Regions from separate parts of the Clostridium estertheticum genome, predicted to be linked through region 1. Evidence: riboswitches for the same ligand, from Rfam matches in the RefSeq annotation. Region 1 holds a riboswitch; the other holds the start of a gene.

The links. Region 1 has a riboswitch for cyclic di-AMP ahead of A7L45_RS21025 (cell wall hydrolase). Riboswitches for the same ligand answer to the same signal wherever they lie in the genome.
Region 2: it holds a riboswitch for cyclic di-AMP, as region 1 does, so the genes downstream of both, A7L45_RS08900 (cell wall hydrolase) here and A7L45_RS21025 (cell wall hydrolase) in region 1, are expected to answer to the same signal.

What each region holds. Positions count from the first base shown of each region.
Region 1 is NZ_CP015756.1:4,533,448-4,540,208, forward strand. It holds gene A7L45_RS21010 (CdaR family protein) at 1-843, opposite strand, end outside; gene cdaA (diadenylate cyclase CdaA) at 816-1,661, opposite strand; gene A7L45_RS21020 (hypothetical protein) at 1,897-2,919, shown strand; cyclic di-AMP (ydaO/yuaA leader) riboswitch at 2,994-3,117, shown strand; gene A7L45_RS21025 (cell wall hydrolase) at 3,120-3,677, shown strand; gene A7L45_RS21030 (NAD(P)/FAD-dependent oxidoreductase) at 3,774-4,643, opposite strand; gene trxA (thioredoxin) at 4,856-5,173, opposite strand; gene A7L45_RS21040 (tetratricopeptide repeat protein) at 5,397-6,662, opposite strand.
Region 2 is NZ_CP015756.1:1,929,551-1,936,311, forward strand. It holds gene A7L45_RS08895 (amino acid permease) at 1-751, opposite strand, end outside; gene A7L45_RS08900 (cell wall hydrolase) at 1,073-1,723, opposite strand; cyclic di-AMP (ydaO/yuaA leader) riboswitch at 1,721-1,849, opposite strand; gene A7L45_RS08905 (polysaccharide deacetylase family protein) at 2,306-3,145, opposite strand; gene A7L45_RS08910 (hypothetical protein) at 3,498-5,030, shown strand; gene A7L45_RS08915 (DUF6063 family protein) at 5,032-5,742, shown strand; gene A7L45_RS08920 (coiled-coil domain-containing protein) at 5,742-6,761, shown strand, end outside.

The sequences.
Region 1 (6,761 bases):
AGTTATTTTACTTAAATCAACCTCTTCTGTGTTTAAGTATTTCAGATTATCAAGTTCAGCTAAGCTCCCTGTTATATCTACTGTATCCGGTACAGCCTTTATGCTTCCTAACGTATACTTAGCATCTAAACTTCCTGCAGTTTTCACAGTAACCTCTACGGATTTTGTCTTTTTTACAAGAGTTTTAACATTGATATAGGCTGGACTTACAACAACATCTTTTATTTCTTTTCCCGATTCATCTACCGCTTTAAGCTTGTATTCTTTCGATGTATTTGATTCCAAACCTTGTATATTTTCGTCAATCACTATTTTTTTCACTTCACTTATAACCTTTGAACCGCCTGATACCGTAGCATAATCTGATGATAGCTCTGGCTTTGATGCGTAAAAACCTTCTTTAGGTTTTCCACTTACATTTACATTTATAGGCAACTTTTTCTTAGTAAGTTCATCTAACTGTATTGTTATAAAAAGACCATCGCTATTTACCACATTTATATTATCTGGACTTTTTTTTATTTCAATAGGTATCTTATATTCTCCACTTTTAAGCGCATATGCGCCTAAGTCTGCAACCACCGTAAAATCAGATGCTTTCATAGCCAGAAGTATGCTAGTATTGGCTCCTTTAATATTTAGGGATGTTGTTAAATCTTGTCCTGAAACTAAAACAAGATTTGACTTAGTTAATACGTCGCTATTTAACATTGTTACAGGTACATTTTTAATTTTGTAAGCAGTCAACGGATTTTCCGTTCCTGTTATGAAAAGCCATAGCGCAAAGGCAGCTATTACACAGCAAATTTTAATTATTAATTGTTCTTTCCGTTCTTTATCCATGCCTTTACTCTCTCCTTTAATGTTACTTTTTTAGTTTGTCTTCTCTTTATTATTTGAACAAGTACATTTTTAAGCTTATCCTTGTCATAGTTTCTCATTAATCTTCCATTCATTGCAAGAGAAATAGTGCCTGTTTCTTCTGATACTATTATTGTTAAAGCATCTGAAGTTTCTGTTACTCCTATTGCTGCTCTATGCCTTGTTCCAAGCTTTTTGCTTATTTTATCACTATTAGTTAAAGGCAGAAAACACCCTGCAGCTATTATTCTATCATTTCTTATTACTGTAGCTCCATCATGAAGGGGAGTGTTAACTACAAATATATTTTCTAATAAGGCTGCAGATATTACAGCATCTAGAGTATTTCCTGTTTTAATTATTTCCCCAATACCTGTTCTTTGTTCTATTACTATTAGTGCACCTGTTTTGCTTTTCGATAATATTTCAACAGCATTAACAATTTCAGTTATAACCTTCTCCATTACCTCTTCATCTTCAAATATGTGCTTATCAGCAAAAGCCGTTCTTCCAATATGCTCTAAGGCTCTTCTTATCTCTGGTTGAAAGATGATAACAATAGTTAAAACACCAATTGTTATTGTTTTGTTTAATATCCAGTTTAATACTGTTAAATTAAGAAACTGACTTATTGGAATAAGTACAAAAATAAAAATAATTCCTTTTAATAACTGTATAGCTCTTGTTTCCTTCATTAGCATGTAACTTTTGTAAAATATAAAAGCCACCACTAGTATATCTAGAATTGAATATACACTTATATTTTTGATCGTGTTCATAATCAACTTATATACTTCCATAAAGCTCACACCCCTCTACTAAAACTCTTACTTCCAATTATACACTATGCTTTGCTTTATTAGTACATATTATAAGTTAATTTTATTGTAACAATTAAGCCTATGTTAAAATTTATTATATTAAATGTATAATACTTTTAAATTTAAAATAGTATAATTCTGCAATTTAACTAGAATAATATATGTATCATATTAATATAAGAATATAATGAAATTATTGAAGGAGTGAATTATTTTGGGTATAAATAAAAATATTATAAATACTAGTAACAAGAGAAAAAACCTTAAACTAATAATTTTTTTATCAACTATTTTGCTCTCCATAGGTATTTTCTTGATTTGTCACTATTCATCTATAACTAATGTATATAGTTCCTATAAAACCACTTTAATAACCAACATTAACGGTATAAATGATGTCAATAAAAATGTATCCCAATTTAATAGCAATAAAACAATAGATGTTGACTATGCAAAAAAACAATTACCTAAAATTATTAATGATTTATCTGTCTTTAAAGCTAATTTATCAAATTCACAGCCTACTACTAAATATAAAAAAGATAACGATAATTTAAAATCTGGCCTAGATAAAAATTTATTAATATATAGACAGACTTTAGCAATTTTAAATAATCCTTCTGGAAATGATGTAGAAACGTCTATGGAGAATCTTAAAACTTTTAGAAATGACTGCATAAATTTTTATTCATTAATAGATGTTCATAATGCTTCAATATCACTGCCAAAAATCTCTTTAACTTTCATTGATAATATTCTTGATTACAGTGATACCGCTGTAATGATAAAAAAGGAAACAGTTCTTAAGTCACGTCAAAACCAAGAATTTATAAGTGATATTGATGGTCTATCCACTGATTTCTTAAATATTAAAAGTAATCTTTACTCATATACAATAAAAGTGAGAAAAAAAGAGATGTCCTATTATAATCTTTCAAAACTAGTTGATGATGATTTCTCAAAACTAAACAATCTTAAAAGTACATTTAAAATTTTAACTGTTCCTACCTCCGCAATTCCCACTTATGAATCCTTCAAAATTTTATTAGATAAATACGAAAGTTACTTAAGTGATTTCAAAATTGCTATGACAAATGAAAATTCTAAAACTTCAAATGCATCGATAACTCCGAAAGTATTGGAATCTTTATATACTTCGTCTAATAAACTATTTAAGGACGTAGAAACTTCATATGCTAATTATATTAAATCCTATACTGATCTAAAAAATCAATAAGTCTATATTATTCATTTTACACTGCTTTATGTTATATAATAAAATATTAATGTATTATTTTCACACTATAGGTAATACTATATTAGCCGAAGTAAAAAATACGCGGAGGAACCAAGCATCTGGGGTGAATCACTAATTGTGTAGGTTAAACCTTTCCCGAACCCGTCAGCTAACTCCGCAGGCAAAAGGAGAGAAAAAATATGAAAAAGCTTACTTTTTTATCATGTATGATGCTAACATTATTTTTAGCATTTCCTAGTTTAAGCGTAAGTGGTGAACATTTGTATTCATTTGGATCAGAAAGTAAAGATTTATATAATGAACAAGTAGAGGCAGTAGAAGTATTTAATAAGTCAAATAGCTCAATTTGTATTACCGATAATGATATTTATTTAATGTCTCAAGTTGTATATGCTGAGAGTTGTGGCGAGCCTGATAGTGGCAAACTTGCCGTAGCATCAGTTATATTAAATCGTGCTAGTGATAGTCATTTCCCAAAATCTATTTCCGGTGTTATTAATCAAAAGAATGCTTTCTCTTGTGTTAAAAATGGAAAGGTATATCACAATGGCAAATCAAATGTTATCCCTGATTCAGCCTGTTACACTGCAGTACTAGATGCATTAAAGGGTAAAGATCCTACTTATAATGCTGTTTTCTATTATAATCCCGAAATAGCTACTTCAGGATGGATGAAAAGTATAAACAAAACGAATATAAAGACAATAGGAAATCACGTTTTCTTTGTAGTTAAATAAAAAAATATAAATTCTAAAATTAAAACCAGACAGTTAACTTTCGCTAACTACCTGGTTTTATTAATTATATTGATAAATTAAAATTCATTTATATTTCTATTTATTTACATGTAACTTATCCACATAAGAAACAGCAGATAATGCTGCTACTAAACCTTCTCCTGCAGATTTCATATATTGATATGGTGTGCCAGTACAATCTCCTGCTGCATAACATCCATCTATACTTGTTTTCATATCTCTATCGACCTTTATATGACCATTCTCAATCTCAATACCTGGTACTAATTGACTCGGAGATACGCTGTCTCTTAACATAAAAATACCATCTGTAGCTATTTCACCTTGATCTAAAATCATCTTAGTAACCACATCATCTCCAACTATTTTTAAAGGCTTGTTATTTATAATTTCTACATTTTCATTTAAATTATATTCACCTTTATACATTGGTATATAATATGTTTTTCCACTTAACTCACTTACATAATTAGCTTCTTCGACGCTTTCTTTATTATAACCAACTATAACAACTGTTTTCCCCTTATATAATGGAGCATCACAGGTAGCACAATATCCTACTCCTTTTCCTAAGAATTCTTCTTCCCCTATTAATGGCTTAGTATATTCTATACCTGTAGCTAATATTATAGCTTTAGCCTCATATACTTTTTCATTTACCATCAGAGCAAAATAATCCCCCATAGCATAAACATTGTTTATTTTTTCATTTACAATCTTTACACCCATATCCTTGATATGATCTGCAAATTTGTTTTTAAGCTCAGTTCCCGTAAGGTTATAAAGGCCTAAATAATTATTTACCTTTGCCGCTTTTGTTAATTTAGGACTCAGATCTTTATTCCCAAAGATTACTATGTTTTTATTTCTTATTTTAGCATTAATTGCCGCCTCTAGCCCTGCTGGACCTGTTCCAATTATAGCTATATCATATCTCTCGCTCATACTTTCTCCTCCTCTTGTTTTTCTTTGATACACAATAATTAACAGTTTATCTTTATCATTAGTAAATATTCCAAACCTTTAAAAATGGAGATATTTATTTAAATTATAAAAATTTAAATTATCTATCTCCAAAATACTTTACTAACTATATATGTTATTTTATTGTTTTATTTTTTTCTAAGTACTATTATGCCTTGATGGTATTTAAAATTTTATAAATTTTTCTCTATTACTTTCTTAAGCTCAGCTTTTGGTCTAAATCCTACTAATGTTTCTTTAACAGAATCTTTATTAAATACCATAACTGTTGGAATACTTGAAATTTTGTATGTTGATGCAGTTATAGGACTTTCATCCACATTTATTTTAGCAAATTTAACATTTGTCCCCATTTCTTTTGCTAATTCTTCAATTACTGGACTTAACATTTTACAAGGTCCACACCAAGGTGCCCAAAAATCAACTACAACTATGTTATCTGAATTTCCTATTTCTTCATTAAAATTTATATCATTAACTTCTTTTATCATATTATTACCTCCATTTATTATACCCCGCTAGGGTATGTTTATATTGTTATTATTGTATACCTTATACTGTTACTAGTCAATAATATTGCAAATTGACTTCTTCTATATCGATATTTTTAAAATGTGTAACAGGGTTATGAAATTTGTGTTACATATTTTAAAATTAGTATACCCAAAGTAAATCTTAAAGATGTCTATTACACCTTTGTTATGTCATTTATTTTTATATACCCAATATTTTCTTTACTATCGAGTTTTTATATAACGAATCCGGAAATTGTTCTACTAATTTTTCAGCATAAAGTTTTGCTTTATTTGAATCTACATCTTTGTTTATTAAAACTAAATTATATAAGACTTCCTCGGTGTAACTTCCACTAGGAAATTGTTTTAAAACAAACTCATAGTATTTAACAGCATTTTGAAAGTCAGAACTAGCTTTATAACTTACTGCTAACATGTAAAGTATATGTTCTTGTAAATAATCCCCTTTAGAATATGGTAATGCGTATAAGAAATACTTTTGAGCTTTAGTATACTCTTTATCCTTTGTATAACCTACACCTTTATTATAAAAGTATAATACTCCCTCTTTTTTTATAATTTCTTCACCTTTTACCATAAGTAACTTATCATTCATACCTAAATCAGCTTTGTTCCATCTATTAACATATGAAACTATTTGCTCCATATTGTTATTCTCTATGCTTATCTTAAATTGTTCTCGTGGGAATTGTTCAAGTTTTTGCACTTTATTTCCTACCACTTTTGTACCCAATTTATCTAAATTAGTGTTCTTTTTAATTTCTACTAATTTGTCATTTCCCTTTATTAATAAGATTCCACTTTGTAGTTTTTGCGCACCCATTGTTGAAATATGTTTTATATTGTAAATGTTGTTTTTGCCTATAAATATCACAGTTATAATTAATAATATACTCGCGGTAACTGCACCTATTTTCACATAATTTATTTTTCTCTTTAAACTTCCATATTTTATTAATGTCTGCTTGTTAATACTCGCCTCGGCATTCTTCTTGTCTACTTTTATAACCTCATTTATATATTGTAATGCTTTATCATATTCACCTTGCTTTATATAACAAAGACTTATGTTGTTATTCACATTTATAAAATTAAAGTCACTATCTTGACACTGTTTTAAAGTTTCTAAAGCCTCACATATGTTTAATTGCTTTATTAACTCCAATGAATTTATATATAATTGTAATCTTTTCTTATCTCTCAAACTATCGGATAGGTACTTCTTCGATACTTTATCATTATTCCGTTTATAATTGATATCCCACATTTTCTTAGCATTTTCTAAATCACCTTTTAGATAATATAAAATACCCTTTAAATTTAAAGCAGCAGCATTTGTACTCTTTAAAGAAATACTTTTTTCACAAAGATCTAACGCCTTGTCTATATATCCATCATTGTACTTATTCATTGCTTTTACATATATTTTCCCTGATTTATCCATAATTTCACCTTTTATTTCATATATTTATAATTACACCAATTATATCATAGGATTTGTTTTTTTTAATATAATCATCCATAATAAAAAAATGTAATTTAA
Region 2 (6,761 bases), 2.2 Mb from region 1:
TAAGTATTCTATATACAACCTGATTTATTGCCTTAGGTATAGTTATCGATGGATTATCAGCCTCTCCAGCAGTGATGCCTATTAGTTCAACTCCACCAAAAGAAAATACAACAACTACTAGTGAAGTGAGAACACCCCAGATTCCATTTGGCATGAAACCGCCATGTGTCCAAAGATTACTGATGCCTGTAGCTATTCCATGATTTCCTATTCCAAATAACACAATAAATATACCAAAACCAATCATTAAAATGATTGCTACAACTTTAATAATTGTAAACCAGAATTCAATTTCACCATAAGCTTTAACACTAGCAATATTAATTAATGTAATTACTAATAAAAAGATAGCACTTGATATCCATATTGGTATGTTTGGGAACCAATAATTAACATAAATACCGACTACTGATAATTCTGCCATGCTGACAACTATATAATTAAACCAATAGTTCCAGCCTGAAAAGAATCCTGGGAATTCCCCCCAATATTCATTCGCATAATAACTAAATGAACCAGATACAGGATTATGAACAGACATTTCTCCCAGGCCACGCATAATCAAGTAAATGATAATCCCACCAATAACATAAGCAAATGAAATTGCTGGTCCAGCCATTTTAATAGTAGTCCCAGACCCGTAGAAAAGTCCTGTTCCGATAGCACCTCCAAGTGCAATCATTTGGATATGTCGATTTTTTAAATTTCTATGTAGTTTGCTTCGATTTAACTCTTTATTTGTGGTACTCATAACATATGTCCTCCTCAATAAATAAAGTTTATTTGGAAATACGCGTCCATTTATATATCTAAAATTCAGAGGAATCATTTTTTATTATAATTCAAAAATAACTTTAGCCTCCGAAAAAAGTGTTTCCTAATGTCATAAACTATTTTACCACATATGGAGACGGTATATGGATATAGGTTTTATTATTATATATATATAAATGCTCCCTTTAAAGTAAACAGATTTTTATTGTTTAATCTGTTTACTTTAAAGGGAGCATATTACTGTCCACTCTAGGGGGTAGATTATGATTTAGTATAAAAAGAATTTTTATTTTATAGACTACATAAATATCATATTACCAATTTTTATGGAACCTGATTTTTTAACGCCATTATTAAAAAACAATGCATTTTTTATTGGATTAGTTCCATTAATTGCAGCAAGTGCAGCTTTAACATCGCTTGCAGGTGCAGGTCTTTTAATGTTGCCATTTTGTACACAGGTAAATTGATAAGAACCGTTATATTTTTGATTAATTACAGCACTAATCGAATTGGGGAATTCGCTGCTCTTAACTCTATTCATAACTACTGCACCCACAGCAACTTGAGCAATATATGATTCTCCTCCTGCTTCTGCAGTTATTAATCTAGCTAGTAAGTTCAAATCGCTTGCTGTGTATTTTTTTGTGCTTGGTGCTGCAGCCTTTAAACTAGGTACAGTTTTTTTTACAGTAACGCTAGTTGTCCCTGAAACCTTGAGAACTTGTCCAGGAAAAATAGAATCATTCCATTTGTTATTATCTTTCCTTAGCGTAGTTAATGATTCCTTATATTTTTGTGCTATTTTAGATAAAGTATCTCCACTTTTCACAGTATAATTTCTAGTTGTCAAGGTAGCTGCAAATATATTTTGTGATGAAATTATTGAAATACCAATTGTTAATGCTGATGCTAAAAAAATTGATTTGTGTTTTTTAAATTTAATCATTATTCCTCCTAATGCCTTCCAGGTTAGTTGACGGGTTAGGGTAGAGGTACCCCACTTTGTGAATTAAGTTTCACCCCAAAATTAAATCCCCGGTACTTCTTTTAGAAGATTCGGCTACTCTGATATAATAATACAGCTCGTAAAAAATGTCAATTTGGGTTATTTAAAGATTTACACCGGATTTATGTAGAAAAAGTAAATAATATGTTTTCTCCTATCCTTACCACAAGGGGGATTAAGTACTATTTGAAACCGTTATCATACACTATAAAACTTAAATATATGGGTAATCATTCAATAATTGTTAACATATTAAAAAGGAGCTAAAAATATTCTCCGATTGCTAACCTGCGGCTATTATTTTAATTTTTTTAATTTCGTAATACCTTTCTAATTGTTAGTAGTTATGGATTGAAGCTTATTTTAATTATTTGTAATATCTTCTTATCAGTTAAATATTGTATTTTAACATTTAGTATTAACTAAATGTTAAGTGTGAACTTTTTGTAAAACTGAAATTACTAACGGAAATAGAGCCCATGGATAAATATTATCCATGGGCTCTATCTTTTATAGTATCATTTAATTAAGTGTTTTAAATGAATATTTTTGAGATTTTAAATATTCAATAACTTGTGGTAATGCTTGGGCAGTTGTTGACTTTGTAAAGAAATCATGCATTAAAATGACTACATGGTCTTTTCCCTCAGTATTCTTTTTTAGGTTACTTAGTAATTTAGATACTGGAATATTTTGTCCCTCTGCATCACCAGTTAAATCATTCCAATCAACATAATTGTATCCAGCACTATTAAGTGATTCTCTAAAAGGTTCTAGTTTGCCACCAAATGACCCACCTGGAAATCTCACTAATTTAGTACTGAAATTACTACCAAGGATTGATTTCAATATAGTATCACATTTGTTAATATCACTCATAAAAGTGTTAGTGTTAGAGTAAAGATACTTATAATTATGTGAATATGAATGGTTACCAATGGAGTGTCCATCTGCTAATTCTTTCTTTACCAAATCAGGATATTTTATTGCCATATTACCCACTATAAAAAAAGTTGCCTTTATATTATATTTATCTAAAGTCTTTAAAATCAAAGGAGTATTGTTGGCAGAAGGTCCATCATCAAAAGAAAGATAGGCTATTTTATGTCCATCTGACTTATAAATATGTTTATAAAAATCTGCAGTTGGTGATTTTAACTTTGGTTTTAAAGTCACTTTTTTTGGTGTTGCTACACTTTTTTTTAAGCTGTTTTCTGCATTAGTAGGAGAGACTTTCTTTACTTTACTATTGCTATTAATATAAAATATTAAACATGACAGAACAACTATAACTGATATTATTAAACCAAATCTTATTCTTTTTCTTATTCTTCTTTTTTTTCTTTTTTCAAGATTTATCACAATTTATCACCAATCATTTCATTATTTGAATTTTAACAAGCTTTATATACATAATGCATTATAAAAAACCATAATACAAGTAAAACTTCCTAAAATGTCATTTTTATGTCATAAACGGAAGTTATCCACATCCAAAAGATTATTTACTAGTAGATTTTTATTTGATTCCAAAATCATATATTGTCTTTAGGGGTCACTTAAAACATATATATAATTATTAATGAAAAAAATAACCATATGATTTATAATATAAGTAGATTATATACGATCTAAGAAAGGAAGAACCTTATGTTTGAGGAAATATATGGGAGTGTAGTTATATTAATAGATATAAATCAGGAGTGGATAGATTTTGAATAATGAATTTGATTTTATGGATGAGATAATAAGTGAACATAATGAAAGAATGCAAAACCTAAAAAAGTATTATCCTTTTTTTAAGATTAGGGAGATATCTTTAGACCTATTTCAGGAAGGTAAATATAATTTTATTGATATGGGGTACATAGTAGTAGCATCGTTAAGATTATTTATAGAAGAAAATAATTTTAATGATACAGGGGTTTCTTTTGAAAAGTTTTCTAGGTTTACTACAGAAATTCTAAAACGAGATTATAATTTGTACCTAGATGAAAAAGAGAATAGTTTACTTGTAAATTATATTTTTGAGAAAATTATAAATGATGGAAAACCTTTTTCGTATAATTATTTTGACCCTGCTCAAAAGAAGCAGATGTCATCTAGGATTAAACTAATTGAATCCAAAATATTAGATAATACAATACGTTATTATATAACATCTGAGGCCATTGAGTTTTACCTTGATACAAAGGAAATAAAGGACGAGAGCAAAATAAGTATTCAACAGATACTGCTCTCTAAAATGATTGAGTCTAAGAATTTTAAAGGTGGTATTGAAGTTGTAAAACGTATTAATAATGAAGTTAGTAAATTAATGCAAAGAAAGAATGAAATCTTGAATATTTTGAGTTACAACGTTGCTGAGGGGATAAAAGAGGCAGATGAACTTTTTAATAATAGTATGAAGTGGTTTGATGAAGAACAAGGTCTATTTGATAAGAATAGGAAACTAATAGAAATTGCTCTTGAGAGAATGGAGGAAAATGAAAGCCACAATACTGAGGATTTCTTAAAAAATAGGGAGTATATTTATAATCTAGAAACTGAGATTAAACGAGCTATTTCAAAGCATAGTGCACTTTTAAATTCTTCTACTGACCTTAAGATAAAATCGGACGAAATTATTAAAAAGGTAACATTAAATAAACTTAGGATGTCTTTTGATTTTAAAACCGTTTATCAAAGGACTCTCCTTTTGGATAATGCTTCACTTTTAGCTTATCTTATGAATCCGCTTTTAAAGATAAAGTTTAGTAAGACTTTTAATTTGAAAAATACAGATGAGCTTTTAACCTACAGACCCAATAATGAGGAAGATATAGAAGAGGTTACAACTTATAAAGAAACAGAATATAAATCACTTGACGATATAGAGGAAGAAAGAATAGCTTCTAATTTCATAATATTTATGAATTTATTAATGAAATTCATTTTGGAGAAAGGTCAATTTTCTTTAAGAGAATTTAATTTGTATTTAGCAGGTAAATTTAAAGGAGATATCTTAAAAAATGGAGATTATTATTCATTTATACTGCATATTGCTCAAAAAAATTATTATGATTTATCTAAGCTTGACGTCGACGAAAAAACTATCTTTGATAAAATAATAATTAATATATTAACGCCTGAAAATCGTTATGAGTTTATAGGTCTTAAATTTAGAGTAATACCAATGCCTGAGGATGTAATAGAAATATCATCTTTGTTTAAAATTACCAATATAAAATTTGAAAGGGTGAAGTAAATTGGATAACTGGAATATGGAGAAAGCCCTTGAGCTGTTTGCAAAGCTTATTACTGGCGAGAATGTAAGCAGCAGCGAAAATACAGACTTATACGAGGAATATAATTCAAACATGGAAATGTATAATATATTTGCTAGCATGATTGAAAAGCTAAATTTAACTTTATACCAATACAAGGGTGCTTTATTTATTACGGCTGGAGAAAAGAATAAGGTGTTTGGTTATACTAATGAAGAATTAAGGAAGATGTTAGGGCTTAAGGTTAATAAAGAATTATATATGTGTTATTTTATTATTTATAATATTATTACGCTGTTTTATAAAGATTCATCAAGTTACACACTTCAAGAATATATAAAAAGTGAGGATGTTCTGCGGAGCGTTGATGGATCACTTTCAAGTATTATTAGTAAAATGGATGTAATAGTGAAAAATGAACTTGAGGAGAATAGTTTTAGTGCCATAGCTCTTTTGTGGGATGAACTCCCTTTAACTCACTCAACTGATTTATCCGTAAACGCTAGAGCCTATAAAAGTTCGAAGCTAGGGTATATAAAAATTGTTTTTAATTTTCTAAAAGAGCAGAACCTTTTTATTGAGGTAGAGGAACGGTATTATGCAAGCGTTAGATTTAAGGCGCTTATAGAAAATTACTTTGAAGACTTCAGAGGTAGGCTTTACGCGATAATGTCAGAAGGAGGACTTAATTAATGCCGCAAATAAACAGGATAAGAATAAACAATGTTAAATATAATAATGGTACTCAAACATATGATGATTTTAAAATGGAGCTTTCTTGTAGCAATACTTTGTATGACCTCGCAAATGGTGGAGGTAAAAGCCTTTTAATGTTATTGCTTATGCAAAATCTTATACCCAACTGTCATTTAGATGACAAGCAACCTATAGAAAAGCTATTTAGGGGTAAAGATTCTAGTAATGTTATTCATTCACTAATTGAATGGCGATTAGATGATGGAGATAAATCAGGATATAAGTATATGACCACAGGTTTTTGTGCTAGGAAAGGTACAGAGAACCCTGGAAATATTGAAAATAAAAAAGACACAACATCTTTTGATTATTTTAATTACTGTATATTTTATAATACTTATAATGAAAATGATATAAATAATTTGTCACTTCAAGATAATAAAGAAAGAATAACCTATGGTGGATTAAAAAAACAATTAAGGACGCTCCAAAGTGATAATTCTTTTGTTGTGGTTTCGGGTATCTTTGAAGATAGAAAGGGAGAATATCAAAGGTTTATTAGTGAGCATGGTTTATATGAAAGTGAATGGGAAATTATTAGGGGGATAAATAAGACTGAGGGTCATGTGAGAGGTTACTTTGAAGAAAATTATAGGACATCAAGAAAGATTGTTGAGGACTTACTTATAGAAAAGATTATTCAAAAAGCTTTTATGGCTAAAACGAATAAGGTAAATGATGAAGAAGAAATGGCAAAAACCCTTTTTGATATCAAGGATAAAATCATAGAGTTATCTAAAAAGAAAAAAGAAATCTCAAATTACGATAGGCAGGCGAGTGTTGTTAACGACTTTATTATTAGGACAAAAACACTTATTAATGTATATGACGAAAAGGATAAAATTGAAGATGCTATTGTAAAAACTTACAATACACTGGAAAGCAAAAAGAAAAGCAAATATGAAGAACTTAATTTAATAGAGGGAGAGACAAATAACATTAATGAAGAAGATAAG